Regions from separate parts of the Sporosarcina pasadenensis genome, predicted to be linked through region 2. Evidence: a T-box and tRNA genes for the amino acid it is inferred to sense, from the RefSeq annotation. Region 2 holds a T-box; the other holds one or more tRNA genes.
The links. The T-box of region 2 lies ahead of serS (serine--tRNA ligase). A T-box ahead of a tRNA ligase gene usually reads a tRNA of that ligase, here a tRNA-Ser.

Region 1 (3,176 bases), on a different contig from region 2:
CACCTTTCTTGCAAACTGTGGAGGAGTCCATTATATGAATGCTGTTGACATTCAATGCACCTACTTTGATCATCGTCATCCGGCCATGGGCTGTCGAAAGTTCGGAAATGATCCGGTAGTTTGTGGCAAAAGGCTGTTTGCCCAAACGCAAGCCAAGATCGTTAACCGGAAAAGAAGTAGTCCCGAGCGCGTATCTGGAAAATAACTCGCCGTCATAGGGGTAGTGAAAATGGTGATAATGGCTTGGTGAGAGATAGAAAACATAAAAGAATCCACCTTTAAATGGAATTGCTCTCTTTTCTTCTCCCAATATCTGCTTTATACTATAAAGATGGTCCTTGATTATTAACGTCTGATTCATATCAATTGTCCCGAAATCTGTGACGACGCCATCGACCGGGGAAATCAGCGTATTGGCGCGCATGTCGATTGGCCGTGAACCCTTTTTCAGATTGCGCGTAAAATAAGATTGAAGGCTATCATAATGTTCAATCGGGAATTCGGCTTCCCCCTCGTTAATACGATATGTCCTTGAGAACGGTTTGATGAGCTTACGGCTTAGACGTGAGCTTGCAATCGTTTTTAATATGGCAGCAGATACGGGATGCCCGTTCAGTTCGACAAAACGGTTGAATAACATCTTTTTCATTATTTCAGTCTCCTTTGCTTTGAAATAGTTACCTAGTTGGAAAGAATATAAAACTGGAGGGATTGTCATGTTTTTATCCAGATACTTAGATTATACGAAAATAAAGGGCCAATTGGCGAATGCAATCACAATTACAAACTTAAGTTTCGGAATCATCGCAATTATTCTCATTGCAAGGGATCTTGGTCATATGAGTCTAGTCTTCATTTTCCTTGCCGCCCTATTCGACCGATTCGACGGTTTGGTCGCACGACACTTTCAATCCGAGTCGCTGTTTGGAAAGGAATTGGATTCGCTAAGCGACATTGTGTCATTCGGAGTAGCTCCGGCACTTCTAATTTATATGACCGATTTATCTTCCATGCTATGGGTCGGTATAGCCGCGACTATTTTTTATATCGCCGCAGGGGCAATCCGTCTTGCACGTTATAACGTCAAGGAGTTTGATGGATCATTTTACGGAGTACCGATCACTGCGGCCGGCGTATTGTTAACACTGTCTTATTTCTTGAGCCCTTACATCGGCCCTCCGTTTTTCGTCATCTTCATGGTCTTTCTTGGCTTGGCGATGATCAGCAATGTCCGAATCGCAAAGGTGTAAACGACCGAGGGGGAACAATGTAATTTTCTCAATGATGAACTTTACATCTCCGTTTTAGGCGAGTATAATTTAAATTGTCTAAAATGGAGACGTACCCAAGAGGCTGAAGGGGGCTGACTCGAAATCAGCTAGGGCGTTCACGCGCCGCGGGGGTTCAAATCCTCTCGTCTCCGTACTATCTATACAAACGTTGGTATGACAGACTTTTCAAAAGTAGTGGCATACATTTTGGCATAAATAGTTATGTGTTTTTTGAAGTCGTACTCCCTTGTGAGGTGAGTAGGGCTTATTTTTCTTTTTATCTATGTTATGACTTTCCGGATTGTAGCGGAAGGCGGCGACTCCAGTGGGAAAAGCGTCAGCTGAAGACCCCGCAACGAAGCGAAGCACAGTGAGGAGGCTGAGTCGACGCCCACGGAAAGCGTCCGCCTGAAGCGGAAATCCAGTTACGATATATGTAAATGTATTTCAATTGGTGACTTGTCCAAATGTCTGCTATTCTATAAGAAAGCATCATTTTAAAAGGATGAGTGGCATGTCAGGTCTGGACCGGCATTGCCAGCAAGACAGAATTGGTCATTGAATTTCGTAAAACGGAATATCTCATCCGACGGTTTTTACACTATTAGTTGTCAATGATATACATAGCCGCGATGAAGAACGGATGCTACTGGAGTAAGAAAGATGGGAAAAGCGCCGAAACGAGGTGCTTTTTTCTTTGATTGATTATAAAGAGGTGATTCCGATCGAAAAAATAACTTCCGTATTATCTTCCTATTTTGGCTTTCCTTCATTCCGTACAGGTCAGGAACAAGCCATACGAAATGTGCTTGACGGAAAAGATACGCTCTGCGTCATGCCGACTGGTGGCGGAAAATCCATTTGCTATCAAGTTCCTGCATTGGTTATGGAAGGAACGGTCTTAGTCGTATCTCCGTTGATTTCCTTGATGAAGGACCAAGTGGATGCTCTACATCAAATTGGCATACCGGCAGCATACATCAATAGCACTTTGTCGACAGAGGAATACTTCGGAACGGTTGAAAATGCAATGGAGGGAATGTACCGCCTGCTCTACGTAGCCCCGGAACGCTTCGAATCCCCTTCCTTCATTCAGCAAATAAGCAAAATGGATATCCCGATGATCGCGATTGATGAGGCGCACTGTATTTCTCAATGGGGACATGATTTTAGACCGAGTTACCGGATGTTGAATAAAGTCATATCTTCATTTGATAGGAAACCGGTCGTATTGGCATTGACAGCAACCGCAACACCTGCCGTCCGGGATGATATATGCGACCAATTGCATATTGAAAGCGACCATACAGTAATGACGGGCTTTGAGAGGAGCAATCTCACCTTTTCAGTCATTAAAGGACAGGATAGGGACAAGTTCGTCAAAGATTATGTTAAAAAAAATGAAGGGGAAGCGGGAATTATTTACGCCGCCACACGAAAAGCGGTCGACCAGATTCATGCAACGCTTGAACGAAGTGGAGTTGCTGCCGCGAAATACCATGCGGGACTTTCGGATGTTGTTCGGCAAGGGGAGCAGGACCGGTTCCTCATGGATGAGGCAACTGTCATGGTGGCGACGAATGCATTCGGGATGGGCATCGATAAAAGTAATATTAGATACGTCATTCATTACCAAATGCCGAAAAATATGGAAAGCTATTATCAGGAAGCAGGCCGTGCGGGTAGGGATGGGTTAGACAGTGAATGTACCCTGTTATTTTCCTCACAGGACGTCATTACACAACGATTCCTCATTGACCAATCGCAAGATCAGCATCGGATTCCAGCAGAGCTTGAGAAGCTGCAGTCGATGATCGACTACTGCCATACAGAGTCATGCCTACAGAAATTCATCATTTCTTATTTCGGAGAGAAGGATGTACAAGAATGCGGCCGTTGCGCAAA
Region 2 (3,176 bases):
AGAAGGCGCAAAAAAAGGCGATGCGAGAAGTCGAGTGACTCCGCATCGCCTTTATCGTTTATTTGATGACTTCTTTTCCACCCATATACGGACGTAATACTTCCGGAATGATGACAGATCCGTCCTCTTGCTGGAAATTTTCCAAGATGGCAGCAACTGTCCGCCCGACTGCCAAACCGCTTCCGTTCAACGTATGAACGAATTCAGGCTTCGCACCTTGTTCGCGGCGGAAACGAATTGAAGCGCGTCTCGCTTGGAAATCTTCGAAGTTTGAACAAGAAGAAATTTCGCGGTATGTGTCTTGCGTCGGAATCCATACTTCGATGTCGTATTTCTTCGCAGCCGTGAAACCGAGGTCTGCCGTACACATTTTCAAGACACGGTATGGAAGTCCAAGCAACTGCAATACTTTCTCCGCATGCCCAGTCAACTTCTCCAACTCATCATACGACTCTTCCGGCTTCACAAAGCGGACGAGCTCAACTTTATTGAACTGATGCTGGCGAATCAATCCGCGAGTATCGCGGCCTGCAGAACCAGCTTCTGAACGGAAGTTCGTGCTGTATGCCGTATATGCAATCGGCAATTGAGCACCGTCGATGATTTCATCGCGGTAATAGTTCGTCACCGGAACTTCAGACGTTGGAATTAAGAAATAATCCTCTTCCTCAATTAGGAACGCATCCTCTTCGAACTTCGGAAGCTGGCCTGTACCCGTCAAGCTCGTGCGGTTCACTAAATATGGCGGCAGCATTTCCTCATAGCCGTGCTCTTCTATATGCAGATCGAGCATGAAGTTGATCAACGCCCGCTCCAGTCTTGCGCCAAGCCCGCGGTAGAACACGAAACGGCTCCCCGTCACTTTTGCTGCTCTTTCAAAATCAAGCAAGTTCAGATCCGTGCCGATTTCCCAATGCGGTTTTGGTTCGAAACCGAATTCCGGCTTCTCGCCCCATGTACGAATTTCGACGTTATCGTCTTCGCTGTCACCGACAGGAACAGACTCATGCGGGATATTCGGGATGCGCATCATGATGTAATTCAAATCTTCTTCGACTTGATGCAATTGCTCATCAAGTGTTTTGATTTCATCACCGACTTCACGCATGCGCGCGATGACGTCATCCGCATTTTCCTTATTGCGTTTCATTTCCGCCACTCTTTGCGAAACTTCATTGCGTTCAGCCTTCAGCACTTCCACCTTCGTAATCAGTTCTCTCCGTTTTTCATCCAGCCCGACGAACTTATCCAAATCCGTCAAGTCTTCCCCGCGCTTCGTAAGTTTCTCTTTCACTTCATCGAAGTTCGCACGAAGCAATTTAATGTCTAACATAGCCGATTCCTCCTCGATTTTAGTGTTCCAATTATTTACTACGAACTGAAAACCGGATTTCCGCGATAGAATTACTCAACCTGCTCGTAACGCTTCGCTTTTACTCGCAAACGCCTTTCTTCGTAAAGGCGTTCGCTACAATCCTGATTAACTCTAATAACGATGATGAGCCAGTTATTATAATTGCAAACACAAAAAAAGCCCTCTATCCCCTATACAAGGGACGAGAACTACCCGCGTTGCCACCCAAATTGACCAGCAAAATAGCTGATCCACTCTTTGAAATAACGGTTCAATGTCCGGCTAGGCCTACTATCGTTCAGCGCAGCTACTCAGGGACGGATTCACAAGTGTCTTTACCGGCTCGCACCACCCGCCGGCTCTCTTTGAAAAACGTGCTTGCTACTGCTTCCCATCATCGTCTTTTATTTGAAATTAACATCACTTTACTACATGCCGCCACTTTTGGCAAGACTCAAGAATTCTCCGACCGCTTGAAAGTATGCTGTTTCATGTGGAACAAAGTCGGCCAGCGTGATATCTGTGGAAGTATCTTCCGTGCAAGTGATAGTTTCCGCTTCTCCCGTGAAGAGTGCCTGCAAATCTTCTATCGAAACGGAATGGATGCTTTCCACTTCCTCTTGCTGCAATGTAAATTCATCCAACGCAAATGTTGAATGATATAAGAAAACATTTGCAAATTCCTTGTCAATGAACCCCGGCAACTTGATGACATCCCGAACGAAACCCATCTGTTTTAGCTTGAAAGGGTCCACTTTAATGCCGAGCTCCTCCTCGACTTCACGAATCCCGTCCATAACTTCCTCATCCGCCAGCAAATGACCCGCAGCTGTAATATCATATAGGCTAGGGAAATCCTTTTTAGTCGCGCTTCTTTTTTGAATAAAAACGTTCGTATCATCCACAAGCCAACAATGGAATGTCTCGTGCCATAAACCCTTCTTATGGATGGTCCCTCTCGTTTCATCATGTACGTATTTATAATTTTCATCGAATACTTTTAAAAGCTCTGCCAACTTGAGTCCTCCTGACTCCTTTGAGTTTATTGCAAAAAAGCATAAATGGCAAAGGCCAGAGCATGTAAAATGCCCTGGCTTTCATTTTCAAACTCCACGCACCGCCATCAATTCACTTTCCGGCAGCTTACTAATTTCCAGCCCTTTCATCGGCGTACCTATGTCTTTGGATAAATCACCGATTAATGCATAGTTCCGGAAATCCTCCGTCGCCATGACAATTGCACGCGCGAATCGTTCCGGGTTGTCGGATTTGAAGATGCCGGATCCGACGAATACGCCGTCAGCACCGAGCTCCATCATGAGCGCTGCATCCGCAGGAGTCGCTACACCGCCTGCCGCGTAATTGGTAACCGGTAGACGTTTCGTCTCACGAATCGCAAGCAATACATCATAAGGTGCAGCTAGATCTCTCGCCGCCACCATCAATTCATCATTATTCATATGAACGATTTGATTCACTTGCGCATTCACTTGGCGAAGATGACGGACCGCTTCAACGATATTGCCCGTTCCCGGCTCGCCTTTCGTACGAAGCATCTTCGCCCCTTCTCCGAGACGGCGCGCCGCTTCACCGAGATTGCGTGCACCACAGACAAATGGCACTCTATAATCGCTCTTCAATAAATGGAACTCATCATCCGCTGGGGTCAACACTTCACTTTCATCTATGAAGTCGACACCCATCGCTTCTAGTATACGCGCTTCTGAAATGTGTCCGATTCGCACTTTTGCCATGACCGGAATCGAAACCGCTTTTTGAACTTCTTCCACAATGCGCGGATCCGCCATACGTGCGACACCGC

Region 1: it has a tRNA-Ser gene. The T-box ahead of serS (serine--tRNA ligase) is inferred to sense a tRNA for this amino acid. The anticodon was not compared.

The regions. Positions count from the first base shown of each region.
Region 1 is NZ_JBFEGM010000004.1:123,255-126,430, reverse strand. It holds gene asd (archaetidylserine decarboxylase) at 1-649, opposite strand, end outside; gene pssA (CDP-diacylglycerol--serine O-phosphatidyltransferase) at 717-1,250, shown strand; tRNA gene AB1K89_RS07525 (tRNA-Ser) at 1,336-1,423, shown strand; gene recQ (DNA helicase RecQ) at 1,969-3,176, shown strand, end outside.
Region 2 is NZ_JBFEGM010000023.1:5,746-8,921, reverse strand. It holds gene tadA (tRNA adenosine(34) deaminase TadA) at 1-38, shown strand, start outside; gene serS (serine--tRNA ligase) at 59-1,333, opposite strand; T-box leader at 1,550-1,761, opposite strand; gene AB1K89_RS17940 (NUDIX hydrolase) at 1,783-2,370, opposite strand; gene pdxS (pyridoxal 5'-phosphate synthase lyase subunit PdxS) at 2,458-3,176, opposite strand, start outside.